Regions from separate parts of the Enterobacter cloacae complex sp. HYC033_NIDB genome, predicted to be linked through region 4. Evidence: predicted binding sites of a transcription regulator. Region 4 holds the regulator's gene; each other region holds the start of a gene.
The links. The regulator CRP, encoded in region 4, controls carbon source genes, mostly activating them, when cyclic AMP is high. The targets are predictions, from matches to a motif close to ATGTGANNNNNNTCACAT.
Positions count from the first base shown of each region.

Region 1: yrbN (protein YrbN) is a predicted target of CRP. The motif match lies at 2,273-2,290, and genes of this name have one in related genera.
Region 2: rbsD (D-ribose pyranase) is a predicted target of CRP. The motif match lies at 4,873-4,890, and genes of this name have one in related genera.
Region 3: garD (galactarate dehydratase) is a predicted target of CRP. The motif match lies at 4,062-4,079, and genes of this name have one in related genera.

Region 1 covers NZ_CP115123.1:175,077-182,505, forward strand. The annotation lists gene mtr (tryptophan permease) at 1-155, opposite strand, end outside; gene O1721_RS00840 (DEAD/DEAH family ATP-dependent RNA helicase) at 298-2,193, opposite strand; gene yrbN (protein YrbN) at 2,186-2,266, opposite strand; gene nlpI (lipoprotein NlpI) at 2,374-3,258, opposite strand; gene pnp (polyribonucleotide nucleotidyltransferase) at 3,368-5,506, opposite strand; gene rpsO (30S ribosomal protein S15) at 5,749-6,018, opposite strand; gene truB (tRNA pseudouridine(55) synthase TruB) at 6,173-7,123, opposite strand; gene rbfA (30S ribosome-binding factor RbfA) at 7,123-7,429, opposite strand, start outside.
Region 2 covers NZ_CP115123.1:735,819-743,247, forward strand. The annotation lists gene rbsK (ribokinase) at 1-862, opposite strand, end outside; gene rbsB (ribose ABC transporter substrate-binding protein RbsB) at 971-1,861, opposite strand; gene rbsC (ribose ABC transporter permease) at 1,889-2,854, opposite strand; gene rbsA (ribose ABC transporter ATP-binding protein RbsA) at 2,859-4,364, opposite strand; gene rbsD (D-ribose pyranase) at 4,372-4,791, opposite strand; gene kup (low affinity potassium transporter Kup) at 5,006-6,874, opposite strand; gene ravA (ATPase RavA) at 7,097-7,429, shown strand, end outside.
Region 3 covers NZ_CP115123.1:142,439-149,867, forward strand. The annotation lists RNA gene rnpB (RNase P RNA component class A) at 520-896, opposite strand; gene garK (glycerate 2-kinase) at 929-2,074, opposite strand; gene garR (2-hydroxy-3-oxopropionate reductase) at 2,131-3,021, opposite strand; gene garL (2-dehydro-3-deoxyglucarate aldolase) at 3,043-3,813, opposite strand; gene garD (galactarate dehydratase) at 4,181-5,752, shown strand; gene O1721_RS00700 (DeoR family transcriptional regulator) at 6,265-7,068, opposite strand; gene kbaZ (tagatose-bisphosphate aldolase subunit KbaZ) at 7,308-7,429, shown strand, end outside.
Region 4 covers NZ_CP115123.1:347,132-354,560, reverse strand. The annotation lists gene O1721_RS01805 (YccS/YhfK family putative transporter) at 1-1,854, opposite strand, end outside; gene crp (cAMP-activated global transcriptional regulator CRP) at 1,912-2,544, opposite strand; gene O1721_RS01795 (OsmC family protein) at 2,855-3,259, shown strand; gene O1721_RS01790 (phosphoribulokinase) at 3,354-4,223, opposite strand; gene O1721_RS01785 (YheU family protein) at 4,254-4,472, opposite strand; gene O1721_RS01780 (hydrolase) at 4,472-5,491, opposite strand; gene mdcA (malonate decarboxylase subunit alpha) at 5,720-7,375, shown strand; gene O1721_RS01770 (triphosphoribosyl-dephospho-CoA synthase) at 7,375-7,429, shown strand, end outside.

The sequences.
Region 1 (7,429 bases), 170 kb from region 4:
CAGGTGAAAACCAGCGCCGCCAGCGACCAGAAGAACCACGCACCGGACATGACCACAGGCAGGGAAAACATCCCGGCACCAATGATGGTTCCGCCGATGATCACCACGCCGCCAAGCAGCGAAGGTGACGTTTGGGTGGTGGTTAGTGTTGCCATGCGGCCTTATCTCCAGTGAAAAATGTGGTTCTGCATTTTAGTGTGCTGCACTGTACCAGTACAAGAGTACAAAAGGAATAAAAAAAGCCCCGATAGCAACTATCGGGGCTGTATATTTTACTTTACGTCAGAAGCGAAAGGCTTACGCGTCACCGAAACGACGACGGCTGGCGCCTTCTTCACGGCGTGGACCACGGTTTTCGCGGCGCTCACCGGAGAAACGACGGCCTTCACCCCCGCGACCTTCGCTGCGACCGCCTTCACGACGCTCGCCACCGAAACCGCGACCACCGCCACGACGTTCGCCGCCACGGTCAGGACGTGGCTGTGCATCGCCCAGCAGCTGCATGTTCATCGGCTTGTTCAGGATGCGGGTGCGAGTAAAGTGTTGCAGTACTTCGCCCGGCATGCCTTTTGGCAGCTCGATGGTGGAGTGGGAACCGAACAGCTTGATGTTACCAATGTAACGGCTGCTGATGTCGCCTTCGTTAGCGATCGCGCCAACGATGTGACGAACTTCAACACCATCATCACGGCCCACTTCAATGCGATACAGTTCCATTTCGCCAGCGTCACGACGCTCGCGACGTGGACGGTCTTCACCACCACGCTCTGGACGGTCACCGCGTGGACCACGATCGTTACGGTCGCCACGACGTTCGAAACGATCGTCACGGTCACGGAACTCACGCTTAGGACGCATCGGCGCATCAGGTGGCACGATCAGGCTACGTTCGCCCTGAGCCATTTTCAGCAGTGCTGCGGCCAGGGTTTCCATGTCCAGCTCTTCGCCTTCAGCGACAGGCTGGATCTGGGACAGCAGCGCACGGTACTGATCCAGATCGCTGCTTTCCAGCTGCTGCTGTACTTTCGCGGCAAATTTTTCCAGACGGCGTTTGCCCAGCAGTTCTGCGTTTGGCAGCTCGGCTTCTGGAATGGTCAGCTTCATGGTGCGTTCAATGTTACGCAGCAGACGACGCTCGCGGTTCTCAACGAACAGCAGCGCACGACCCGCGCGACCCGCACGACCGGTACGGCCGATACGGTGAACGTAAGACTCGGAGTCCATCGGGATATCGTAGTTCACAACCAGGCTGATACGCTCAACGTCCAGGCCACGTGCTGCCACGTCGGTTGCAATCAGGATATCCAGACGACCGTCTTTCAGACGCTCCAGAGTCTGCTCACGCAGGGCCTGGTTCATGTCGCCGTTCAGCGCTGCGCTGTTGTAGCCGCTACGCTCCAGGGCTTCAGCCACTTCCAGGGTCGCGTTTTTGGTACGAACAAAGATAATCGCCGCATCAAAATCTTCTGCTTCCAGGAAACGCACCAGCGCTTCGTTTTTGCGCATGCCGTATACAGACCAGTAGCTCTGGCTGATGTCCGGACGAGTGGTCACGCTGGACTGAATGCGCACTTCCTGCGGCTCTTTCATGAAGCGGCGGGTAATGCGACGGATCGCTTCTGGCATAGTTGCAGAGAACAGAGCGGTCTGATGACCTTCCGGGATCTGCGCCATGATGGTTTCTACGTCTTCGATGAAGCCCATACGCAGCATTTCATCGGCTTCGTCCAGTACCAGGCCGCTCAGTTTAGAGAGATCCAGGGTACCGCGCTTCAGGTGATCCAGCAGACGGCCCGGCGTACCGACAACAATCTGTGGGCCCTGGCGCAGGGCGCGTAACTGCACGTCATAACGCTGGCCGCCGTACAGGGCTACCACGTTTACGCCGCGCATATGTTTAGAGAATTCCGTCATAGCTTCAGCAACCTGAACAGCCAGTTCACGGGTTGGAGCCAGGACGAGGATCTGCGGCGCGCGCAGGTCCGGATCAATGTTGTTCAGCAGCGGCAGCGAGAATGCTGCGGTTTTACCGCTACCAGTCTGGGCCATGCCCAGCACGTCACGACCAGAAAGCAGGTGTGGGATACACTCAGCCTGGATCGGAGATGGTTTTTCGTAACCCAGATCGTTAAGGGCTTCAAGGATAGGAGCCTTCAGGCCCAGATCTGCAAAAGTGGTTTCGAATTCAGCCATGTAGTACAAGTGCCTCGATATTAATGGCGGCCAGTCTACTTAGCTCATCGTGAAAATGATTAGCAATTTTCATTGAAAAGTGTGAACCGGCTCAAATTAGGTGTATTGACGAACAACAACGCCCTCACCAGTGAAGGTGATGGCAATCAAAAGATTACGGGCTGATGTTTATGTCGTCAGCTATTGCTGGTCCGATTCTGCCAGGTCGTCTTGCTCCTGGCCCAAGAGCGATAATTCCAACAATGCATAACGGTGCTCAACGAAGTTATGTACGTTGTTAGCAACCGCTAATTTGAACAGTGCCGTAGCGCTGTCCATATCCCCCAGACTTAGGTAGTACTTACCTAAATAGAAGTTGGTTTCACTGAGATGCTCAGCGAGCGAGGTGTTATCCGTTGCGTCCGCCTTGAGGCGTTCCATCAGCGTTGCTTCGCTAATGTTGCCTAGGTAGAACTCGACAATGTTCCATCCCCACTGTTCCTTGTCCGATTTCTCGAAGCGCTGTTTCAGTGCTTCTTTGGCCTGCTTCTCATCGAGCTTCTGCTCAACGATGTAAAGCCACAGGCTGCGGAAAGGATCATTAGGATCGTCTTGATAAAACGCCAGCAGATCATCTTGCGCTAACTTATCACGACCGCCGTAATACAATGCGATACCGCGATTCAAGTGCGCGTAGTTGTAAGTTGGATCAAGCTCAAGTACAGAATCAAACGCTTCATAGGCAGCATCAAAATTGCCTGCCTGCGTTAAATAAATGCCTAAGTAATTGAATACTTCAGGCATATCAGGTCGAATCGCCAGCGCTTGTGAAAAATCATTTCGCGCCAGTGCCCTCAGACCGAGACTATCATACAACACTCCGCGCTCATATAAAAGCTGTGCGCGTTCGTCATCGGTTAAAGCCCGACTGGCAAGTATTTGTTCCATGCGTGCCAGAATGACTTCCTGCTGCAAAGTCGGTTGCAATGGCACTGCGAGGACTTCGCTCTTACGCCAGGCAGAGTTGCTGCATCCTGCCAGCGTTAAAGCTGTCGCAACGAAACACCAGCGCCAAAAAGGCTTCATTTCCCACTCCCGAAGACAACTATTGATGAACGTCCTGTCCCCCGGCGGCTTAACAAGGCGTCCTGCCTGATAATAAGCCCTCCGCCTGCGCGGAGGGCAAATGGCAACCTTACTCGCCTTGCTGTTCAGCAGCCGGGGCTTCCGGTGCCGCAGCAGGCTGAGACTGCTCGGTTGCTTCTTTAATGCTCAGACGGATACGGCCCTGGCGGTCAACTTCCAGAACTTTCACCGGTACTTCCTGACCCATTTGCAGGTAATCGGTCACTTTCTCAACGCGCTTGTCAGCGATCTGAGAGATGTGTACCAGACCTTCTTTACCGCCACCGATGGCAACGAATGCGCCAAAGTCAACGATACGGGTCACTTTACCATTGTAGATACGGCCCACTTCGATTTCTGCCGTGATCTCTTCGATACGACGGATAGCGTATTTCGCTTTCTCGCCGTCGGTTGCTGCGATTTTCACAGTACCGTCATCTTCGATTTCGATGGTGGTGCCCGTTTCTTCGGTCAGTGCACGGATAACAGAACCGCCCTTACCGATAACATCTTTGATCTTGTCTGGATTGATCTTGATGGTGTGGATACGTGGAGCGAACTGAGAAATGTCGCCACGCGGCGCATTAATCGCCTGTTCCATCACGCCCAGGATGTGCAGACGCGCACCTTTAGCCTGGTTCAGAGCAACCTGCATGATCTCTTTGGTGATACCTTCAATTTTGATATCCATCTGCAAGGCAGAGATACCGTCACGGGAACCCGCTACTTTGAAGTCCATATCGCCCAGGTGGTCTTCGTCGCCCAGAATGTCAGACAGAACAACGTAGTTGTCGCCCTCTTTCACCAGACCCATTGCGATACCCGCAACGGCGGCTTTAATTGGCACGCCTGCATCCATCAGCGCCAGAGAGGCACCACACACGGAAGCCATAGAAGAGGAACCGTTGGATTCGGTGATTTCAGACACCACACGTACGGTGTACGGGAATTTGTCTGCTTCTGGCATCACTGCCAGCACGCCGCGCTTCGCCAGACGACCGTGACCAATTTCACGACGCTTCGGTGAGCCAACCATACCGGTTTCGCCCACAGAGTACGGAGGGAAGTTGTAGTGGAACAGGAAGCTGTCAGTACGCTCGCCCATCAGTTCGTCGATGATCTGTGCGTCACGTGCGGTACCCAGGGTCGCGGTTACCAGCGCCTGCGTTTCACCACGGGTGAACAGCGCAGAACCGTGAGTACGTGGCAGTACGCCAGTACGCACGTCCAGACCACGGATCATGTCTTTTTCACGGCCATCGATACGCGGCTCGCCTGCCAGGACGCGGCTACGAACAACGTTTTTCTCAATGGCGTGCAGGATTTCGCCAATCTCGTTAGCGTCCAGCGTTTCGTCTTCGGCAACCAGGGTCGCGGTCACTTCAGATTTGATCACATCAACCTGAGCATAGCGCTCCTGTTTGTCGGTGATGCGGTATGCGTCGCTCAGACGAGATTCTGCCAGTGCAGCAACGCGTGCGTTCAGCGCCTCGTTCACCGCTTCTGGCTGCCAGTCCCAACGTGGTTTACCGGCTTCTTTCACCAGATCGTTGATGTTCTGGATAACAACCTGCTGCTGCTCGTGGCCAAATACCACAGCGCCCAGCATCTGATCTTCGCTCAGCAGTTCAGCTTCGGATTCAACCATCAGAACCGCTGCTTCAGTACCGGCAACAACCAGGTCCAGCTTACTCTCTTTCAGCTCTTCCTGAGTTGGGTTCAGTACGTACTGGTCGTTGATGTAGCCAACGCGCGCGGAACCGATTGGGCCATTGAATGGAATACCAGACAGTGACAGGGCCGCAGATGCGCCGATCATAGCAACGATGTCCGGGTTAACCTGTGGGTTAACGGAAACAACGGTCGCAATAACCTGAACTTCGTTTACGAAGCCTTCCGGGAACAGCGGACGAACCGGGCGGTCAATCAGACGCGCGATCAGGGTTTCGCCTTCGCTTGGACGGCCTTCACGACGGAAGAAGCCACCCGGGATTTTACCGGCAGCGTAGGTACGCTCCTGGTAGTTAACGGTCAGTGGGAAGAAGTCCTGACCTGGTTTAGCTTTTTTCTGGCCAACTACGGTAACGAATACAGCGGTGTCATCCATGCTTACCATAACGGCAGCAGTAGCCTGACGCGCCATCATGCCGGTTTCCAGCGTGACGGTATGCTGACCATACTGGAATTTACGAACGATCGGATTCAGCAAAATTCTGTCCTTTCTTAAATGTTTGAAAGCACACCTCAGGTGTGCTGACGATTTAACCCGACCTTCTTCGCATCCTCGCGACTAATGACAACCGACACCCCCATGGGTGAAGCCTCTCATTAGCCGCGCGAACCTCTGCAATGAAGATCATTTATAGCAACAATACAATAGTTTCCATTGAATTGCTGCCGTCTGGTTGAAAAAAGGGGCCATCAGGCCCCCTTTTCTGAAACTCGCAAGAATTAGCGACGCAGGCCCAGACGCTCGATCAGCGCGGTGTAGCGTGCAACATCTTTACGCTTCAGGTAGTCGAGCAGTTTACGACGCTGAGAAACCATACGCAGCAGACCACGACGGCTGTGGTGATCTTTTTTGTGCTCTGCAAAGTGACCTTGCAGGTGGTTAATCTGTGCAGTCAGCAGTGCAACCTGAACTTCGGTAGAACCGCTGTCGTTAGTACCACGACCAAACTCAGAAACGATTTTAGCTTTAGCTTCAACGCTTAGAGACATTTTCAAACTCCAAAGTATAAAGAATGTAAGGATGCCGATCTCTAATTCAGCTATCCCATGTACGCCCCGCAGATTGTTAAACAATTTACCAGGCGTTAAGCGGCGATATTCTACTCGTCTCCCCTGCTTATCGCAAGGTGAGGCGTTATCACCGTCACGCTTCGACCGGATATTCGACGACCAGACGACGCGGCGCCACACGCCCTTCGCCGTCCATTTCGCCCATACCGATGAATTTCCCTTCGTCACCTTCCGTCACGCGTACCAGGCCCTCAAGCGGCGCCCCCGATGTGCGAACCGGGTTTCCGTTCTTAAAGTAAACGGACGATGTTAAAGGAAGATTAACAACCGGGAAGTCCACTGCCGGACTGTCCATTGGCATCAGCAGCGGGTCCAGCAGATCGGCTGGCGCAACGCCCTGCGCTTGCGCCTGCTCAACCAGGGCGTGCAGATGCTCAAGCGTCACCATGCGTTCGACCGGATATTTGCTGACCGCCAGACGACGCAGATAAATCACATGCGCGCCGCAGCCCAGCTTTTCACCGAGGTCATCAATGATGGTGCGGATATAGGTCCCTTTCGAACAGTGTACTTCCAGCTCGAGTTCATCACCTTCGTGGCGAATGAACAGCAACTCATACACGGTAATCGGACGAGCTTCACGCGGAACCTCAATGCCCTGACGCGCATATTCGTAGAGCTTTTTGCCCTGATATTTCAGCGCCGAATACATCGACGGCACCTGTAGCGTATCACCACGGAAGCTGTCCAGCGCCGCATCAAGTTGCTCCGCGCTGAAGGTCACCGGGCGCTCTTCCACCACCAGGCCATCTGCATCGGAGGTATCCGTGCGCTGGCCCAGTTTGGCAATCACGCGGTAGCGCTTATCCGAATCCAGCAGGTACTGGGAAAACTTTGTCGCTTCCCCCAGGCAGATCGGCAGCATGCCAGTTGCCAGCGGATCCAGCGCGCCAGTGTGCCCTGCACGGTTGGCGTTATAAATACGCTTCACTTTTTGCAGCACGTCGTTGCTGGATGCGCCCTGTGGTTTATCCAGCAACAGCACGCCATGCACGTCACGACCGCGACGACGAGGACGACTCATCAGTCCTCCTTGCTGTCGTCCGCCGGGTTAACACGACGCTCATCGTCATGTTTCACCACGCTGGTCACCAGGTTGGACATACGCATACCTTCAACCAGCGAGTTGTCGTAGAAGAAGGTCAGCTCTGGCACGATACGCAGGCGCATTGCTTTGCCAAGCAGAGAGCGGATGAAACCAGAGGCTTCCTGCAACGCTTTAATGCCGTTCTTCACGGCGTCTTCATCCTGGTCATTCAGGAAAGTAACAAACACTTTGGCGTACGCCAGGTCGCGGGACATTTCCACGCCAGACACGGTGGTCATCATA
Region 2 (7,429 bases), 390 kb from region 4:
GCGTCACCGCAATCGCAGCGGCGGCATGCGCGAAGCGGATCGCGTCATCCATTGCTTTTCCTTCCAGCAGCGCCGTTACCAGTGCACCGTTGAAGGTGTCTCCTGCGGCGATGGTATCAATGGCTTTGACCTTAAAGCCCGGTACGCGACGGCCTTCGCCATTGACGCTAGCCCACACCCCACGGCTGCCGAGGGTGATGATTACGGTGCCGATGCCTTTTTCATGCAGTGCAAGCGCGGCACGCGCGGCATCGTCATCATTTTCGACACGGATACCCGTCAGCTTTTCCGCTTCGGTTTCGTTCGGGGTGATGATATCCACCAGCGCCAGCAGCTCGTCTGATAATACACGGGCAGGCGCAGGGTTAAGTACGACAGACGTATGATTTTCATGCGCAATTTTCGCGGCGGCCAGCACGCTTTCAACCGGTGACTCCAGCTGCATCAGCAGGGCTTCCGCTCCGGCGATGATTCCACGCTGCGCTTCGACGCGTTCAGTCGTTAACGCGGCATTAGCCCCCGCATGAATACCGATGACATTCTCACCTTCCGCATTGACGAAAATCAGCGCCACGCCGGTAGATTCCCCTGCAACCACGCTGACGGGTGCAATGTCGATGTTGTCGCTTGCCAGCTGTTTGCGTACGCGCTCGCCGGTATCGTCATCACCCGTACAGGCGATAAACGCGATATTCGCCCCGCTGCGTCCGGCGGCAACCGCCTGGTTTGCGCCCTTACCGCCGAACGCCACCTGATACTGATTGCCAGTGACGGTTTCGCCCGGAGTGGGGAACGTTTCAAGGTTAAGAATGTGATCGGCATTGATACTGCCAAGGACGACGAGGTTGCCTGCGGTTTTCATGTATTGAGGTGTCCATCTGAGAGCGCCACCGGTCTTACCCGGTGGCGTATGCCACACTTTTCTTTTATTTGGTGTCCCTCAGGCAGCCAGCGACTGCCTGAATCGCCTTTACTGCTTAATGACCAGTTTCAGGTCAACAGGATATTTGGCCTGAACTTTTTCGCCCTTCAGCACTTTATCGGCAGTTTGCACGCCAGTCGCGCCAATCTGCTCAGGCAGCTGAGCGATGGTCGCAGCCAGTTTGCCATCATTTACTGCTTTTTCACCATCCGGCGTGCCGTCAAATCCGACAACCATCACATCTGATTTACCCGCAGTCTGGAGCGCACGCAGCGCGCCCAGCGCCATTTCGTCGTTCTGTGCGAATACCGCCTGCACATCAGGATGCGCGGTCAGCAGGTTCTGCATGACGTTCAGGCCCTTTGTACGGTCGAAGTCTGCCGGCTGGCTCGCCAGCACGTTGAATTTGTGCGCCGCTACAGCCTGCTGGAAGCCTTCACCACGTTCACGGGCTGCGGAAGTCCCGGCGATACCCTGCAACTCGATCACTTTCGCGCCTTCACCTGCTTTCTTCGCGATGTAGTCACCGGCGATTTTACCGCCCAGTACGTTATCAGACGCAATGTGGCTGACCACATCCCCTTTCGTTGCCTGACGGTCAAGGGTGATGACCGGGATCTTCGCCTGGTTTGCCATCTTCACGGCATTACCGACCGCGTCGGAATCGGTTGGGTTGATCAGCAGGATTTTGGTACCACGAACGGTTAAGTCCTGAACGTTAGCCAGCTCTTTCGCCGGGTTGTTCTGAGAATCCAGCACCACCAGGTTGTAGCCCAGTTTATCTGCTTCTTTCTGCGCGCCATCCTTCAGGGAGACGAAGAACGGGTTGTTCAGGGTAGAGACAACCAGCGCGATGGTGTCCTTCGCCATGGCGTTAGCACTTACGGTTGCGCTCAGCGCGACAGCAGAAACCAGGGTAGCCAGTTTTTTCATGTTCATATCTAAGATGTCCTGTAGTGTCGTCAGTTACTGTTTTTTGTTGTCTACCAGTACCGCCAGCAAAATCACCACTGCCTTAACGATCATCTGGTAATAGGAGGAAACACCTAACAAATTCAAACCATTATTCAGGAAACCGAGGATCAGTGCGCCGATCAATGTCCCAACAATGCGACCTTTACCACCCGCAAGGCTCGTACCGCCCAGAACCACTGCCGCGATGGCATCCAGCTCATAGCCCGTACCCGCCGTTGGCTGCGCGGAGGAGAGACGCGCCACTTCGATGATGCCCGCCAGAGACGCCAGCAGGCCGCACAGGGAGTAAACGATAATTTTGACTTTATTAACGCTGATACCGGACAGGCGCGTTGCCGCTTCGTTACCGCCCAGCGCATAGATATAACGACCCAGACGGGTATGGTGCAGCATGTACCATGCCGCCAGGAAGACGATAGCCATGATCCAGACCGGGGTCGGGACACCCAGCGGGCGACCGATACCGAACCAGCCAAACAGATCGGCGTTATCGGTAAAACCGGTATTAATCGGGCTGCCGTTGGTGTACACCATGGTCACACCGCGCAGCAGCAGCATCATCACCAGCGTGGCGATGAACGCCTGAACGCGACCTTTCGCCACAATCACGCCGGTTACGGCGCCAATTGCCGCACCTGCCGCCAGGGCAGCGGCAACGGCCACCAGCGCGTTGACCTCAATACCAACAATCGACGCGGCGATCGCGCCGGTGAGGGCCAGCAGGGAACCGACGGACAGATCGATACCCGAGGTCAAAATCACCAGCGTCATCCCCACCGCCATAATGGCGTTGACGGAGGTCTGCTGAAGAATGTTGAACAGGTTATTGACGGTAAAAAAGTTCGGGCTCATGGTCGAGACAATCGCGATCAGCACCAGCAGGGCAATCAGCGATTTTTGTTCCATCAGCCATGCCTTTGTGAAATAGCGGCGACCAGAAACAGCCTGGGTAGTCATCTTCTTACTCCTGATTCACGCGATTAAGCTTGCCCACAGCGGCAGCCATCAGAACTTCCTGGGTGGCCTGCTCGCGAGTGAATTCACCGCCGAGATGCCCTTCATGCATGACGATAATGCGATCGCTCATGCCTAATACCTCTGGCATCTCGGAAGAGACCAGAATGATGCTCAGACCGTCGGCCTTGAACTGGTTAATCAGCTGATATATCTCTTTCTTCGCGCCCACGTCCACGCCGCGGGTAGGTTCATCAAGGATCAACACTTTTGGGCGCGTCATCAGCCCGCGGGCAATCGCCACTTTCTGCTGATTCCCGCCGGACAACAGGCCAATCGCCTGCTCCATCGATGGGGTTTTAACGTTAAAGAGACGGATAAAATCGCTGACCGCCTGCTGCTCATCTTTGTGTTTCAGGCTGCCGCCGCTGCGGCTGAAATAGCCTAGCGCCGTCAGGGACATGTTCTCTTTCACCGACATGCCCAGCACTAAGCCGTCGCGCTTACGGTCTTCGGAAATATAGACAATGCCGTTCGCCAGGCCATCCTGCGGCGAGCGGGTGACCACCTCATGGCCGTCAAGGGTAACGTAGCCGCTGGTGCGCGGCAGTGCGCCATAGAGCACTTTCATCAGTTCGGTTCGCCCCGCGCCCATCAGGCCCGCGACGCCAAGGATCTCGCCCTTGCGCAGAGTAAAGGAGACGTCATTCACGCCCGGCCCGCAAAGGTTATCCACCTTCAGGCGGATTTCTCCCGGCGCTTTCTCCAGATGCGGATACTGATCTTCGAGCTTACGTCCCACCATCATTTCAATCAGGGTATCTTCGGTCAGGGTTGCCACTTCGCGCTCGGCAATAAACTGCCCGTCGCGAAAGACGGTGACGTCGTCGCAGATCTCGAAGATCTCTTTCATGCGGTGTGAGATATAGACAATGCCGCGGCCCTGGGATTTCAGCTCACGGATCACGCGGAACAGGGATTCGGTTTCGGTATCGGTCAGGGCGTCGGTCGGTTCATCCATAATGATGACCTTCGACTCGAAGCTCAGCACCTTCGCGATTTCCACCATCTGCTGATCGCCGATGGAAAGGTCGCCCACCAGTCGGTCGCTCTTAAAGCGCAGATTCAGCTTCGCCAGCAGTTTGTCCGCTTCGGCATACATGGTTTTCCAGTCGATTTTGCCAAACCGGTTCACGAACTCACGGCCGAGGAAGATGTTCTCCGCAATGGTGAGCTGCGGGATCAGGTTCAACTCCTGGTGGATGATGCCGATGCCCGCTTCCTGAGAGGATTTCGGGCCGTTAAAGGTGGTCTCTTTACCCAGCCACAGCAGCGAACCGGCATCGCGTTGGTAGATACCGGTCAGCACTTTCATCATGGTGGATTTGCCGGCGCCGTTTTCGCCCACCAGCGCCATGACGCGCCCGGAATAGACGTTCAGCGCCGCGCCGGAGAGGGCTTTTACGCCCGGGAACGACTTATCGATCCCTTTGAGTTGCAGTAATACGTCCATGATGGCCTCAGAAGGTGACGCCAGCACAGAGAATGATATTCGCATACGGGGAGCACTCCCCGCTGCGAATCACCGCCTGACTGTCTGCGGTTTGTTGTTTGAACTGCTCGTGCGTTGTGTAACGAATTTCTATGGTGTTTCCCTGGTGCTGTTGCAGTTGCTCAATGTGGCTGAGCAACGTTTCGTGGAGTTGCGGATTATGTTGTTTGATTTCCGCCGCGAGAATGGCCGCCTCAACCTGCATCTCCGCGGTGACCACTTCCAGTACCTGCATGAACGAGGGTACGCCCTGCGTTAACGCCATATCGATACGGGTTGTGCTGCGCGGAACCGGTAAGCCTGCATCGCAAACCACCAGCGTATCGGTATGCCCAAGACGGGAAATCACCGATGAGATTTCTGAGTTGAGTACTGTGCCTTTCTTCATTTTTTGCTCCACTAGCGAAACGTTTCGCTAAAAACAGTGTAGCCGCAGAAGTGTTCAGAAAACCATCATGACGTAACGGATTTGTGATCAACGTCGAAACGTTTCGCTAAGTGAAATGCAATAGAGGAAAATTGCCCGGCGGCGCTACGCTTGCACGGGCCTACGGGTCTGGTAGGCCGGGTAAGCGCAGCGCCACCCGGCATATTCAGAAGGGTTAAATCTCGACCTGCGTCCCCAGCTCAATCACGCGGTTAGGCGGGATCTCAAACTGGTCAGGCGCACGCAGGGCGTTACGTTGCAGAATGAGATACAGCTTGCCGCGCAGGCGCAGATACCATGGGCGCTTGCCGATGATCAGCGACTCGTGGGACATAAAGAACGACGTCTCCATCATGCGGCAACTCAGGCCTTCCAGACCGCAGCGGTGGAACACCTCTTCCACGTTCGGCGTTTCGCGCCAGCCGTAGCTTGCCACCACGCGCCAGAAGGTTGGCGACAGCTGTTCAATCTGTACGCGACGCACGTTGTGAACGTACGGCGCATCTTCGGTACGCAGCGTCAGCAGGATCACGCGCTCGTGCAGCACTTTGTTGTGCTTGAGGTTATGCATCAGCGCAAACGGGATCACGTTCAGCGCGCGAGACATATACACCGCCGTGCCCGGCACGCGCACCGGTGGGGACTTCTCCAGCGAGGCGATCATCGCCTCAAGAGAGTTACCGTGCTCGTGCATACGACGCAGCAGGCGGAAACGTTCGCTCTTCCACGTCGTCATCACAATAAACATCACCAGACCCAGCGTCAGCGGCAGCCAGCCGCCGGAGACAATCTTGTCGAGGTTCGCAGAGAACAGCGGCACGTCGATGCAGAGGAAGCCAACCAGGATCAGCCCCACGAGGAACTTATTCCAGTGCCAGTTACGGTACGCCACGGTGGTGGAGAGAATAGAGGTCAACACCATCGTTCCGGTTACCGCGATACCGTACGCCGCCGCCAGATTACTGGAGTGCTCAAAGCTGACGATAACAATCACCACCGCGAAATAGAGCAGCCAGTTGACGAACGGAATGTAGATCTGGCCAGACTCCATCTCCGAGGTATGGATAATGCGCATTGGGGAGAGATAACCCAAACGCACGGCCTGACGCGTCAGGGAGAATACGCCGGAAATGACAGCCTGAGAGGCAATGACCGTCGCCAGCGTCGCCAGGATCAGCATCGGAACCAGCGCCCAGTCCGGCGCCAGCAGGAAGAACGGGTTTTTAATCGCTTCAGGGTGTGCAAGCAGCAGAGCGCCCTGACCGAAGTAATTCAGCACCAGTGAAGGCAAGACCACGCTAAACCAGGCGACGCGAATAGGGAGTTTCCCGAAGTGGCCCATATCCGCATACAGCGCTTCAACACCGGTAATGGACAGCACCACCGCGCCCAGCGCCACAAACGACACCACTTTATATTCAAGGAAGAAATGCACCGCCCACATTGGGTTCAGCGCGTGCAGGACATCCGGGTTGGCGATAATACTGCGTAAGCCCAGCGCCGCCAGGATCAGGAACCAGGCCAGCATAATAGGCGCGAACAGCTTACCCACCAGCCCGGTACCGTGTTTTTGTATGGCAAACAGCAACGTCAGCACGATAATAGCGAGTGGCACCACCCACGTATCAAGCTGTGGCGCGACAATCTCCAGCCCCTCTATGGCCGACATTACAGAAATCGCCGGCGTAATCACGACTTCTCCATAGAAGAAGCTGCCGCCAATCAGGCCGATGATGACCAGCACGGAGGTCATTCTTGCGGACGTATTGCGCCCGGCAAGGGACATCAGGGTCAGAATACCGCCCTCGCCCGCGTTATCAGCCCGCATTACGAAAGAGAGATACTTAAGGGAGACCACCAGGATCAGCAGCCAGAAGATGAGCGAGAGGAAACCAAATACGGCGTCACGCTCTACACCAAAACCAAACTGACCGGACAGACATTCACGAAGCGTATAAAGCGGGCTGGTGCCGATATCACCGTAGACAACCCCGATCGCCGCAAGCGTTACAGCGGGTAATGATTGCTTATTATCAGTGCTCATAGACTAGTCTTTTCGTTTGAATAACAAATGTGTGCTTAGTCCCTTGGCCCACAAAAAGCGCACAGTATGCACGATTCAATGCAAAATCGTACCCCTAAATGCAGCCGCATTAATGTAGCGCAAAGAAAATAGCGCCGCACTTCAGCCTATTACCAGGCCAGACCGAAACGTCTATACTCGCTTCAATTAGCCGCCACGACGGCGAAAGGATGCAAAACTATTATGGCTCACTCACATTTATTAGCAGAAAGAATTTCCCGCCTCAGCAGTGCGCTGGAGAAAGGCCTTTACGAGCGTAGCCACGCCATTCGCCTCTGTTTACTGGCGGCGCTGAGTGGGGAAAGCGTATTTCTGCTGGGCCCGCCGGGCATTGCCAAAAGTCTGATCGCACGCCGCCTCAAATTCGCTTTCCAGAACGCGCGCGCATTCGAGTATTTGATGACGCGCTTCTCCACGCCGGAAGAAGTTTTCGGCCCACTCTCCATTCAGGCGTTAAAAGATGAGGGACGCTATGAACGTCTGACGGCGGGCTATCTTCCGGAAGCGGAAATCGTC
Region 3 (7,429 bases), 200 kb from region 4:
AAAAATACGCATTTACGCTGATATTGATCAATAAAAAACGCGGTAATAAATTTATTTTATGGCAATAACCAGCGTGAATTTTTTTGCTTTAAAAATATTAATAAAGGCTATCTTTCAGGCAATTAAAGGTTAATAAAACACCATTATTCCTTTAAAACATTTTTGTGGTTTATCAACTTTACCAGGAATATTTATTCACTTTCCGGTTAAAGAGTGGGATATATCACACATTCACCAGAAGAATGTTTTTAGATTCAATATTAAATTATCAAATGAATAACATTCGGCATCACTGACTAAACATTTACAACATCTTCTCAACACTAAAATTTTCTAATTTTACAGCGTTAAATTTTGTGATTACGATCATGCGCAGCAGATGAGAGGAACACACAGTCAGGCAAATAGTGAAATGTGCTTAGCGTCGCAAAATTGAGAATTGATGTCGTTTGGCGCTTCGCTTACCCGGCCTGCAACCTTCAGAAAGCAAAAACCCCGCCGAAGCGGGGTTTCGTAAGAAGTTGAAGCTGACCGATAAGCCGGGTTCTGTCGTGGACAGTCATTCATCTAGGCCAGCAATCGCTCACTGGCTCAAGCAGCCTACCCGGGTTCAGTACGGGCCGTACCATGTGAACCCCTATTTGGCCTTGCTCCGGGTGGAGTTTACCGTGCCACGGACTGTTACCAGCCGCGCGGTGCGCTCTTACCGCACCCTTTCACCCTTACCTGATCCCGCTTGCGCGGGCCATCGGCGGTTTGCTCTCTGTTGCACTGGTCGTGGGTTTCCCCCCCAGGCGTTACCTGGCACCCTGCCCTGTGGAGCCCGGACTTTCCTCCCCTCCGCCCGTCTCCCCCGAAAGGGACGACGACGAAGCGGCGACTGTCTGGTCAGCTTCGGCGCGCAGTATAGAGGGTTTGCGCGCCGCTGTCACCCCTGGCTACGCATGCCTACCTGCAATGTGGCCGCGATATTCCGCGAGGCGCGGTAAATGTTGTCATACGCTCCCTGGAACGCCTCTTCCAGTGAACCGATGCGGGTCAGTACGCTGAACACCGCGTCGATGCCGTACTGATGCACCACACCCACATCCTGCGTCAGACTTCCGGCAATCCCGATCACCGGCTTATGGTATTTTTTGGCGACGCTCGCCACACCGACGGGCACTTTGCCATTAATGCTCTGGCTGTCGATGCGCCCTTCCCCGGTCAGCACCCACGTGCAGTCGTGAATATGTTCTTCAAGATTGAGCGCCTGAGTGACAATCTCGATGCCGCTTTTCAGCTCAGCGCCCAGGAAGGCCATCAGCGCTGCGCCCATGCCGCCCGCGGCGCCAGCCCCCGGAACCCGGTTGACGTCAATGCGCAGCGATTTTTTGATCACCCCGGCGTAGTGGCTAAGATTGGCGTCGAGTTCGAGGATCATCTCCTCCGTGGCGCCTTTTTGCGGGCCAAAGATACGCGACGCGCCGCTTTCACCGACCAGCGGATTCGTCACGTCACAGGCGACGCGGATTGCGCATCCCTGAAGACGCGGATCGAGATCGGAAATATCAATCCGGTTAAGCGCCATCAGGCTGCCGCCGCCGTAGCCGATCTCCGTCCCGTTCGCATCCGTAAACTTCGCGCCCAGCGCCTGCATCATACCCGCGCCCCCATCGTTGGTTGCGCTCCCGCCGATACCGATAATGATGTTGCGCGCGCCTTTATCCAGCGCGCTGAGGATCAGCTCCCCCGTCCCGCGCGACGTCGTGACCAGCGGGTTACGCTGCGCGGGAGGAACAAGCACCAGGCCGCTGGCGGCGGCCATCTCGATAAACGCGGTGGTACCGTCGCCCGAGATCCCCCAGCTGGCCTTCACCTTTTCCCCTAACGGGCCGGTGACGACAGCCTGCTGCCAGGTGCCCTGCGTCGCAGCGATCATCGCTTCAACCGTACCTTCTCCGCCGTCAGCAACGGGAACAGACACGTAATGAGCATCGGGGAAAATTTCCCGAAATCCTTTTTCTATCGCCTGCGCCACCTCGGTGGCAGACAGGCTTTCTTTATAAGAGTCTGGCGCGATTACGATTTTCATAGTTGTATGCCTGAGCCGTAGGCCCGGTAAGCGTAACGCCACCGGGCAGGACGTCATTAGCGAGCAATTTCAACCTTCGCCAGTTTTTCGTAATAGCACGCTAACGCGCTGTGATCGGCGGTGCCCAGACCGTCCGCACGCAGCGCCTGCATCATCTCCATGACGGCGGCAGTCAGCGGCAGCTGCGCGCCCACGCCGTGGGAGGTATCCAGCGCATTCGCCAGATCCTTAATGTGCAGATCGATGCGGAAACCCGGCCTGAAGTTACGATCCATCACCATCGGCGCCTTGGCATCCAGCACGGTGCTGCCCGCCAGACCACCGCGAATGGCCTGATAGACCAGATCCGGATTAACGCCCGCTTTGGTGGCCAGCGTCAGCGCTTCGGACATGGCCGCGATGTTCAACGCCACAATCACCTGGTTTGCCAGCTTGGTGACGTTGCCTGCACCAATTTCACCGGTGTGCACCACGGAGCCAGCCATGGCTTTCATCAGGTCGTAGTATTTGTCGAACACAGCTTTATCGCCCCCCACCATCACCGACAGGGTGCCGTCGATGGCTTTCGGTTCGCCGCCGCTGACCGGCGCATCCAGCATTTCCACGCCTTTCACTTTCAGCGCCTCGCTGATTTCGCGGCTTGCCAGCGGTGCGATAGAACTCATGTCGATCACCACCAGACCCGGCTTCGCGCCGTCGATAATGCCGTTCTCACCCAGCGCCACCTCTTTCACGTGCGGGGAGTTTGGCAGCATGGTGATAATCACGTCGCACTGCTCAGCAATCGCTTTTGCGGTTGTCGCCGTTTCTGCGCCAGCCGCAATCACCTCTGCCACCGCGTCTGAATTACGATCTAAAACCACCAGTGAGTAACCTGCTTTGATGAGGTTTTTGCTCATTGGTTTGCCCATGATACCCAGGCCAATAAAACCCACTTTCAGCGTCATAATCTGTTTCCTCAATGATGGTTATTTTTTAAAAGCGTCCGCTAATTTCTGCGTGGCGGCGCGGAATACGCCGAGATCGCTGCCGACGGCGACAAACGTTGCGCCCCACTCCAGGTAGCGGCGGGCATCGGCTTCCACTGGCGCCAGAATGCCGCACGGTTTACCGTGCGCTTTGGCACGGGCAAAAATGTGCTGAATTGCGCGCTGCACGTCCGGATGGCTGGCGTTGCCCAGATGACCAAAGGCGGCCGCCAGATCGCTCGGGCCGACGAAAATGCCGTCTACCCCCTCCGTCGCGGCAATAGCGTCGACGTTATCGACCCCCTGCTGGCTCTCGATCTGAACCAGAATGGTGATGTTCTTGTTGGACTGAGCGAAATAGTCCGGCACGGTGCCAAACATGTTGGCGCGGTGCGAGACGGACACGCCGCGGATCCCTTCCGGTGGATAGCGGGTCGCCGCCACGGCCAGCACCGCATCTTCTTCCGTTTCAACAAACGGGATCAGGAAGTTGTAGAAGCCGATATCCAGCAGACGCTTGATGATCACCGGCTCGTTGGTGGGCACACGCACCACCGGCGCGCTGTGGCTGCCTTTCAGCGCCATCAGCTGCGGAATAAACGTGTTGATATCGTTTGGCGCATGTTCGCCGTCCAGCACCAGCCAGTCGAACCCGGCCAGGCCCAGCACTTCGGTGCTGATGGGGTTGGCCAGCGCAGACCAGCAGCCAATCTGAATCTGGTGCGCCGCGAGGGCCGCTTTAAATTTATTCGGGAAGATGTCGTTACTCATTACTTATACCTTTTTTAATTCCGCAGTTTTAGCCAGTAGCTTTTCTTATTTATTCCGACTCAGCGTCAGCGTTATATTTATTTTCCTGACTGAATTTTGGCGTTATAAAATCGTCATTCAGTATAATCGTCACCACCCGGCAGCACATTGTCTCAATGCTCAATTATCCAACGGGAGTGGCACGCTATTTTGAGCATATGCCCAACACAGTGGGCGCTGATGCACAGAATCAACGATTAGTGGTTCGGGAGCGATCGCGATCACATTCTCACCTTTCCTCTCCTGGCATTCTTTATTTCCTCAATAAGAAACAATTAACCATCTGGCTATATTTAGTATCAGATATTTTGCTGGAGAAGAGTGAACAATGGCCGATATTGAAATTCGACAGGCGTCGCCGACGGCGTTCTATATAAAAGTGCACGATACCGATAACGTGGCGATTATTGTCAACGACAATGGCCTAAAAGCTGGCACCCGCTTTCCGGATGGCCTGGAGCTGATTGAGCACATTCCGCAGGGGCATAAAGTCGCACTGGTCGATATCCCGGCGCAGGGCGAAATCGTGCGCTACGGCGAAGTCATCGGCTATGCGGTGCGCGCTATCCCGCAGGGTAGCTGGATTGAGGAGTCGCTGGTTGAGCTGCCCACCGCCCCGCCGCTGGAGTCGTTGCCGCTGGCTACCCGCGTCCCTGAGCCGTTGCCTCCGCTGGAGGGTTATACCTTCGAGGGTTACCGCAACGCTGATGGCAGCGTGGGAACCAAAAACCTGCTTGGCATCACCACCAGCGTGCATTGCGTGGCGGGCGTAGTGGATTATGTGGTGAAAATTATTGAGCGCGATCTGTTGCCGAAATACCCCAACGTTGACGGCGTGGTGGGTCTTAACCACCTGTACGGCTGCGGCGTGGCGATCAACGCGCCCGCAGCGGTCGTGCCGATCCGCACGATTCACAATATCGCCCTTAACCCAAACTTTGGCGGTGAGGTCATGGTGATTGGTCTCGGCTGTGAAAAATTGCAGCCAGAACGCCTGTTGCAGGGTACTGAGGATGTGAAAGCCATTCCGGTTGACGATGCCAGTGTTGTGCGACTTCAGGATGAACACCATGTCGGCTTCAGATCGATGGTCGACGACATTTTACAGGTGGCAGAGCACCATCTGGAGAAGCTGAACAAACGCCAGCGTGAAACCTGCCCGGCCTCTGAACTGGTCGTTGGGACACAGTGTGGCGGCAGCGATGCGTTTTCCGGCGTCACCGCCAACCCGGCAGTCGGTTATGCCTCCGATCTGTTCGTGCGCTGCGGCGCCACGGTGATGTTCTCCGAAGTCACCGAAGTACGTGATGCTATCCACCTGCTCACGCCGCGCGCCGTCAACGAAGAGGTGGGCAAACGCCTGCTGGAGGAGATGGCCTGGTACGATAACTATCTCGACATGGGCAAAACCGACCGCAGCGCCAACCCGTCTCCAGGTAACAAGAAAGGCGGCCTGGCCAACGTGGTGGAAAAGGCCCTCGGGTCGATAGCCAAATCCGGTCAGAGCGCGATTGTGGAAGTGCTCTCCCCTGGCCAGCGACCAACCAAACGCGGTCTGATCTACGCGGCAACGCCTGCCAGTGATTTCGTTTGCGGCACCCAGCAGGTAGCGTCCGGCATTACGGTACAGGTCTTTACCACCGGGCGCGGCACGCCGTACGGCCTGATGGCGGTACCGGTGATCAAAATGGCGACCCGCACCGAGCTGGCAAACCGCTGGTATGACTTAATGGATATCAACGCGGGCACCATCGCCACCGGGGAAGAGAGTATTGAAGAGGTGGGCTGGAAGCTGTTCCACTTCATTCTGGATGTGGCAAGCGGGCGGAAGAAAACCTTCTCCGATCAATGGGGATTGCATAACTCGCTGGCGGTGTTTAACCCGGCGCCGGTGACGTGATGGCCCCTCACCCTGTCCTCTCCCCACCAGGGAGAGGGTAAAAAACCGCACCGGGCAGTCCCCTCTCCCCTATGGAGCTGTGGGTTCCCCACAAAATAATGCCTGCACAGACGGCCCCCTCTCCCTTGAGGGAGAGGGCTGGGGTGAGGGGGAACATACGGCTCTGGTGGTCATTCCGTTCACTTTATGTTCCTTGCTACTCTGTCACGACATGACCGGTGAACGTGCCAGGGTGGCTCAGTCGCCACCACCCTGGCGACCCGGGCTTCCGGCGGAAAATCGCCGCTTCGCGGTGCCTTCGGCTTATTCCTTCCGGCTTATCGGGGACGGGCGGAGGTAACATCCCTGCGCCTCGCCCCGGCCTACAGGAAACGCCTCAGCGATTTACAGCCGGACCGAGGCATCGCTGAAAGCCCTCAGTTATTCTGAGGCAACGTTATCGCTTTTGCTTTCAAATTACTGGGGAACCCTCTCCCTATGGGGAGAGGGTTAGGGAGAGGGGAAAAGCCTCTTTAGACCAGCACCACATCGATCCCGCTTTTGCGTAATCCTTCAAGGCTTTCCGCCGGAATGCCTTCATCAACGATAATCATGTCGATCCGCTGAGTATCAATGATTTTATGCAGGCTTGAACGGTTAAACTTGCTGGAGTCAGTGACAACGATAATACGCTCCGCCACCTCGCACATTTTGCGGTTCAGACGGGCTTCATCCTCGTTGTGCGTACTCACCCCCCGGTCGAGATCGATGGCATCGACGCCCAGGAACAGCAGGTCAAAATGGTAATTCTGTAAGGACTGCTCCGCCTGGTCGCCGTAGAAGGACTGCGACTGACGGCGCAAGTGCCCGCCGGTCATCAGCAGCTCTACGCCCTCCGCTTCCAGCAGCGCGTTTGCCACGTTCATCCCGTTGGTCATGGCAATGACATCGGTGTGCTGGCGCAGCATGCGGGCAATTTCAAAGGTTGTGGTGCCGGAGTCCAGAATAATGCGGTGACCCGGCTTCACCAGTTCAGCCGCCGCCTGCGCGATGCTGCGCTTCACTGCCGTATTAAGGGAACTTTTGTCCTCAACGGACGGCTCCACGCCGGGGGCATTGCCTTCGCAAATCAGCGCGCCGCCGTAAGCGCGAACGGCAATTCCCTGCTTTTCCAGAAAGGCCAGATCGTTACGGATCGTCACCGTCGACACGCCGAATAAAAGAGAAAGATCGTTAACCTGCACGCTTCCCTGCGCCCGCAACCGCTGAATGATCTGCTCTCGCCTTTCACTGGTGCCGGTGATGCGCTTCTCTGCGGATGAATCGGTGCTGCTCATACGAGCTCCTTAGTAAATACACTTTCGTTTCATTTCGTTTTGCTTATTAACGCCTTTCTTTTGAGGGAATGCAAGCCCTGTATGGTGTGCGGACGCAAGCTTAACCGCCGCTGAAACCTTTCATTATGTTTCTTTTGTGAAACAGATCGGAAAACTATTATCTTTCGTTTTATTTTTACCTCACCATAATGCAGTATCAAATGAAACAAAACGAAAGATGAATACCAACACCATCCGAAATGGAGAGGAAAGTGAAACATCTGACAGAAATGGTGGAACAACATAAACGGGGGAATACAAACGGGATTTATGCCGTCTGTTCCGCACATCCACTGGTACTTGAAGCTGCACTACGTTACGC
Region 4 (7,429 bases):
CGCAATTTCACACGACTGCAAATAGCGCTGCGCCAGATCCGTCGTCAGCATCGTGTGCTCCCGCGCCAGCGTCGTCATGGCATTGATGTGCTCGACGATAAACTGGCTGTGCGTGACCCACAGCTTCATGTCAGCCAGATAGTGCGCGTTAAAGCCCGGCTCCTGCATGGCCTGGTTAAGGGAGTTGAACAGGGCGTTATGCGCCTGGTTGACCTTCATGCGCTCGTAGGCCAGCGGAGAGGGCTGCGGGTCATCGCTTAGAATAAGACGAATGGCCTGCTGATCGGCTTCGAGCGCGTCGTGGGCGTTCTGCCTCAGCAACCCGCTTTGCCACTGCGGCCACAACCAGACCATGCCGCCAAAGGCGATCAGGCAGCCAATTAGCGTATCGACCAGCCGGGCAATAATAAACTGTTCCCCGTTAAGCGTGAGCAGTTGCAGGGTATACACCGCCGTGACCGTAAAGCCCACCATCGCCCAGCCGTAGTTTTTGCGGATGATCAGGTAGCTCACCAGCGTGATCGCCAGCATACCGGCCAGGGTATAGCCTTCCGGCACGTGAAAGTGCAGCGTCACGCCCGCGATAATCAGCCCCGCCATCGTACCGCCCGCCCGATGCAGAATGCGCACCCGCGTGGCGCCATAGCCGTTCTGGGTGACAAACAGCACGGTCATTAAGATCCAGTAGGGTTTCGGCAGGTGCAGGGCCATTCCCATCAGGCTGGCGATGCTCAGCATCACACTGATCCGCGCGGCATTGCGCAGGGCGGAAGATTTCAGTGATAGATAGCTTTTGAGCGCGGGCAGCAGCGGCAGCCGTTTTTGCTTATCGGCCATCAGGTCCCGGGCATAAAGCGGGCGCTGGGTGCGTAACACCCGGGCGATGCGGCTGAAATGCCAGGCAGCAAATTGCCCGACCGGGTTATCCGCGTGCTGACGCGCAATCTTTTCCAGCGCGCCGAGCTGTTTGTCCATGTTAAAGCGCGTCGGGTAGCGGTGATAGAGGATATCGTCAGCCAGCACCCGCAGGCGGGCCGCGACGGTCTGCGCGTTCCAGCGGATCACCGCTTCCGCATGGCTGCGCTCCACCAGCTTTTGCACCTCTTCCGGATTATGAAGGCTGACGGAGATATGCTCCTGCAAATCCAGCCCGACCTGGAAGGTTCGCAGCAGCCGCTTGTATTCATGATTTTTGTTGGCGGCAAGCATGTGCAACTGCTGATAGCACTGGCTGATCAGATCCACCACTTTTTGCTGGCGCGCCAGCAGCGGCGGCAGGGATTTTTCCGGGTCGGTATGTTGAGTGAGCAGGGTGTATTTTGCTTCGCAGTATTCAGCAAGTTGCACGTAGAGCAGGCTCAGGGATTCGCGCAGCGGCTGTTCCCGCCACAGCCAGAACCAGAACCAGTTAAACAGCCCGTACCACAGCGTGCCGAGGGCGTAGATCAGCAATGGCTCCCACACCGGCATATTGCCCGCAAGGCTTAAGGTGAAGATGGCGGCAATCAGCGACGCGGGAAGCAGGCGGGCGTGCAGCGAGCTGATTTCGGCGGTGACGCCGAGCGTCATCGCCAGCACGGTCAGGATCAGCGGCAGAGGAATGTCGCGGGCCAGTAAGAGTTGTACGGCAAGGCTACAGCCGGCAAACAGGCAGCCGCCAATAATCAGACGTTTAAAAAAGCGTTTATGCGGCGTATCCAGACCGGCAATGTTGCAGCAGGCGGGCACAAGAGAAAACAGCAGGCCTTGCTGAAGATGTCCGAGGATCAGGCCCACGGCCACGGGAAGACACAACACCAGCGTTTGTCGCAGTGCGTAGTTAACTTCCGGGTGATAGATCAGCCTGCGCCACATGAGGAGTAGAGACAAAAACGGCGTGCCACCCTGCGGCGGCACGCCGTTTGACCGAAATTAACGGGTTCCGTAGACCACGATAGTTTTACCGTGGGCAGAGATCAGGTTCTGGTCTTCCAGCATCTTCAGGATACGGCCCACTGTTTCACGGGAGCAGCCGACGATCTGACCGATTTCCTGGCGGGTAATTTTAATTTGCATACCGTCAGGGTGGGTCATGGCGTCTGGCTGTTTCGCCAGGTTCAACAGCGTCTGCGCGATACGACCGGTCACGTCCAGGAAGGCGAGGTTACCCACCTTCTCAGAGGTCACTTGCAGACGGCGTGCCATCTGGGAAGAAAGACGCATCAGGATGTCAGGGTTGACCTGAATCAGCTGACGGAATTTCTTGTAAGAAATTTCAGCCACTTCACATGCTGTTTTTGCACGAACCCAGGCGCTACGTTCCTGGCCTTCTTCAAACAGGCCCAGTTCACCGATAAAATCGCCCTGGTTCAGATAAGAAAGGATCATCTCTTTCCCTTCTTCATCTTTGATCAGCACGGCCACCGAGCCTTTAACGATGTAATACAACGTTTCCGCTTTTTCACCCTGGTGAATCAGCGTGCTCTTTGATGGGTACTTATGAATGTGGCAATGAGACAAGAACCATTCGAGAGTCGGGTCTGTTTGCGGTTTGCCAAGCACCATGCGCTGTTATCCTCTGTTATAAGCTGTCACCAGAGTCATAAGATGCATCCGGACTCTGGGGTTGCAATCGAATTCTTACCCATACCTGGGAAGTCGGCTGTCGTAACGTTTCGCAGCCAGTAAAGTTTGATGTCCTCTGCATACATGTGTAACGTCAATGTATTACTGTAGCATCCAGAGTGTTTTAGCATAGCTTTCGCCGCGTGTCTCCTGGTGTCTCGCTTCAGCATGACGCAGGTCGCCTTCCGTTGCGAGAAATGTAACGTACACGTAATCTGTCATAAAAAATGCAACGTTGGAGTGAGTGAATATGCAAGCGCGTGTGAAATGGGTTGAAGGGTTAACGTTCCTGGGCGAGTCTGCTTCCGGGCACCAGGTTTTGATGGATGGCAACTCCGGCGATAAAGCGCCAAGCCCGATGGAAATGGTGCTGATGGCGGCGGGCGGATGCAGCGCGATCGACGTGGTGTCGATCCTGCAAAAAGGCCGTCATGACGTGACCGATTGTGAAGTGAAGCTGACGTCGGAACGTCGTGAAGAGGCGCCCCGCCTGTTCACGCATATTAATTTGCACTTTATCGTCACCGGCAAAGAACTGAAGGATGCGGCGGTCTCGCGTGCGGTTGACCTGTCTGCGGAAAAATACTGCTCTGTGGCGTTAATGCTGGAGAAAGCGGTAAAAATCACCCATTCGTATGAAGTGATCGCGGCTTAATTTTTGGCGGGTGGCGCTGCGCTGACCCGCCCTACAAAAGCTACAACTGCACGAACGTATGCCGGATAAGCGAAGCGCCATCCGGCAACAGGTGTCACGCGATCTGCTTTCCTTCCATCAGCCGCTGCACCAGCGGTGTCATGATCAGCTCCATTGCCAGCCCCATTTTTCCGCCCGGTACCACTAACGTATTCATGTGCGAAATAAACGAACCCTGTAGCATCGCCAGCAGCCAGGGGTAATCAATGCCTTCCAGGTTGCGGAAGTGGATCACCACAAAGCTCTCGTCCAGCGACGGGATGCTTTTTGCAGCGAACGGGTTGGAGGTGTCCACGGTGGGGACGCGCTGGAAGTTAATGTGGGTTCGGGAGAACTGCGGCGTCAGGAAGTTGATGTAATCGTCCATGGAGCGCACCACCGAGTCCATGACCGCCTCTCGCGAATGGCCGCGCTCGCTCATGTCACGCGTCAGCTTCTGGATCCACTCAAGGTTAACAATCGGCACCACCCCCACCAGCAAATCCACGTGGCGCGCCACGTCGTGCTGAGGCGTCACCACGCCGCCGTGCAATCCTTCGTAAAACAGCACGTCAGTCGGTTCCGGCAGCGGCTGCCAGGGCGTGAACGTGCCGGGGACCTGGTTCCAGGGCACGGCTTCATCGTAGGTGTGGAGATACTTGCGGGACTGCCCGGTACCGCTTTGCCCGTATTCACGGAAGGTTTGCTCCAGCAGGCCGAAGTCATTGGCCTCCGGGCCGAAGTAGCTGATGTGTTTACCCAGATCGCGCGCTTTGCGGATGGCCATATCCATCTCCGGGCGCGTGTAGCGGTGAAAGCTGTCGCCTTCTACCTCTGCCGCCCGTAAGTTAAGCTGGGCGAAGATCTTGCGGAAGGCGAGGCTGGTGGTAGTGGTTCCCGCCCCACTCGAACCCGTAACGGCAATAACCGGATGTCTGGCAGACATAGCAACTCCCTGACTGGAAAAGTGTAAAGATCAGCCGTGAAACGCGTTGCGGGGCATGATATTGACCGTCTCATGCAGTTCGGACCATACCAGCACCACGTCGCCGCTTTTAAGCTGGCGCTTAACATCGTTGACCTTTTGTTCAAGCGAACGTTCATGTTCACCATAATCGGTGCCTTCGCGCAAGACAAAGCTTTCAATCAGATTATCGAGCGTGTCGGGAGAGAGATCCTGCCAGGGAATAATCATTATTTACCGTCCAGATAAGCCGTTAACCAGTCGGGAATACGCGTCTCAAGCCACATTTTTGGCCGACGCAGCGTGCCGCCGACAAAGCCGACGTGTCCCCCGAATTGGGTGAGCTGATACTCCACATTGGCCGGCAGATGATCGGGCGCCGGAATCGAGTGGTGATCCATAAACGGATCATCTTTGGCGTGGATAATCAGCGTAGGTTTCGTGATTTGGTTCAGTAAAGGCATGGCGCTGCACTGACGGTAATAGTCAATCGCATCGGCAAAGCCGTGAATTTTCGAGGTGATCAAATCATCAAACTCGCGCAGGCGCTTCACGCGTTTGAGCTGTTGCAGCGTCACAGGCAGCGTATCCGGATAGGCCTTCAGCTTGCGCGCGGCGTTGGCTTTCAGCAGGTTGAGCAGGTAGCGCTGGTACACTCGCGAAAACCCCTTTTCCATATGATAGCTGCACTGCTCCAGCATAAAGGGCGCAGAGACGATCACCGCCGCATCCAGCGGTACGGCGTCGCTCTCCTTCGCCAGCAGGCAGGCCAGCATATTGCCGCCCAGGGAATACCCCACCGCTGCCGTTGGCGCCTCGCCGAAATTGTCTCTTAGCCAGCGCAGGAACCAGGTACCGTCCTCGGTTTCACCCGAGTGATAAATACGTTTCTGACGATTAGGCTCGCCGCTGCATCCGCGAAAATGCATCACTACCCCAAGCCAGCCGCGGGCTTTCGCCGCCTCAATGAGACCGTGTGCGTAAGGGCTGTGCAGGCTGCCTTCCAGACCGTGAAACACCACCAGACGGGGTTTATGTCTGGCCCGATCCGGATCTTCGCTCCAGGCGAGATCCAAAAAATCGCCATCCGGCAAATCCAGCCGTTGCCAGTGCGGGGTGAACTGTACCTTGTGGCGGATCAGGCGCGGCAGCATGGTTTGCAGGTGAGGGTTAGCCACACCGCGCATGGGCACGAACTCTGCGCTCTCTTCGGCTGCAATGTCGAAGTCTGAGGGAATGATTTGGGTCATAAGGGCGATGCTGATTCTTGTCAGAAATTAACTATACCTTCCGAATTGTACCCCGTTTAGCCCGTTTTTCCGAAACATGAACTGATCCCGATCACAAATATTTACCTTGATTATTACTCTCAGGCTAATGATTTGGCTCTACGCTTAATTGATGCCTTTCTCACCAGAGCGCACACTTTACTCAACGTTAAGCAAATCAGAATGATGTGCTGAATCAGGAGGTTAATAATGTTATCTGGGCAAACACCCACCCGGCAATGGAACACCCGACGCAGTGAGAAAGCGCGTCGTCTGGCGTCCGTACCGGTGCAGGGCAAGGTACTGCCAACCGGCGATCTTGTCGCCATGCTGGAAAAACTGATCGCACCAGGCGACAAAGTCGTTCTGGAAGGCAACAACCAGAAGCAGGCGGATTTCCTTTCCCGTTCACTGGCGGAAGTGAACCCGCAAATCGTGCACGATCTGCATATGATCATGCCGAGCGTGGGCCGCAGCGAACATCTGGACATCTTTGAGAAAGGCATCGCCCGCAAGCTGGACTTCTCCTTCTCCGGTACGCAAAGCCTGCGAATCTCCCAATTGCTGGAGGATGGTCAGCTCGAAATCGGGGCGATTCACACCTACATCGAACTCTACTCACGTTTATACGTCGACCTATCGCCAAACGTGGCGCTGATTGCCGGTTTTAAAGCGGACCGCAAAGGCAACCTCTATACCGGGGCGAGTACCGAAGATACTCCGGCGCTGGTGGAAGCCGCCGCATTCCATGACGGCATCGTCATCGCGCAGGTGAACGAGCTGGTGGACGACGAGTGCGACCTGCCGCGTGTGGATATTCCGGGCTCGTGGATTGATTTTGTGGTGGTTGCCGATAAGCCGTTCTTTATCGAACCGCTCTTCACCCGTGACCCGCGCCTGATCAAACAGGAACATATCCTGATGGCGATGATGGCGATTAAAGGCATCTATGCTGAACACCAGGTGCAGTCCCTGAACCACGGGATTGGCTTTAACACCGCAGCGATCGAGCTGCTGCTGCCAACCTACGGCGAACAGCTCGGACTCAAAGGCAAAATCTGTAAACACTGGACCCTGAACCCGCATCCAACGCTGATCCCGGCCATCGAAAGCGGCTGGGTGGAGAGCGTCCACTGCTTCGGCGGCGAGCTGGGAATGGAAGAGTACATCCGCGCCCGTCCTGACGTGTTCTTTACCGGTGCCGACGGCTCCATGCGCTCTAACCGCGCCTTCTGCCAGCTGGCTGGTCAGTACGCGGTCGATATGTTTATCGGCTCCACGCTACAGGTTGATGGTTACGCTAACTCCTCAACCGTGACCCGCGGCCGCCTTTCCGGCTTCGGCGGCGCGCCAAACATGGGCCACGATCCGCACGGTCGTCGCCACGCCACACCGGCCTGGCTGAACATGATCACCGAGCCTGACCCGATGCAGCGCGGTAAAAAGCTGGTCGTGCAGATGGTGGAAACCTTCCAGGCGGGCGTGAAGCCAACCTTCGTGGAAAAACTCGACGCCGTTGAGGTCGCGAAAGCCTCTGGTATGCCGCTGGCGCCGGTCATGATTTACGGCGATGACGTCACCCACGTGCTGACGGAAGAGGGGATTGCTTACCTCTACCGGGCGAAAGATCTGGAAGAGCGTCGCGCCATGGTCGCCGCCGTGGCGGGTATCACCGATATCGGTCTGGGCGTTGACGCCAAACGCGTGGCGGAACTGCGCCAGAGCGGCAAGGTTGTGTATCCGGAAGATATGGGCATTCGCCGCACCGATGCCACCCGTTCGCTGCTGGCGGCCGGTAGCGTCGCGGACCTGGTGGAATGGTCCGGCGGTCTTTACAACCCACCTGCGAAATTCCGGAGCTGGTAATGAAACTTCTGCCCCAGATCCAGGTTGAAGGCGGTGCCGAATGGCTGGCGCGAA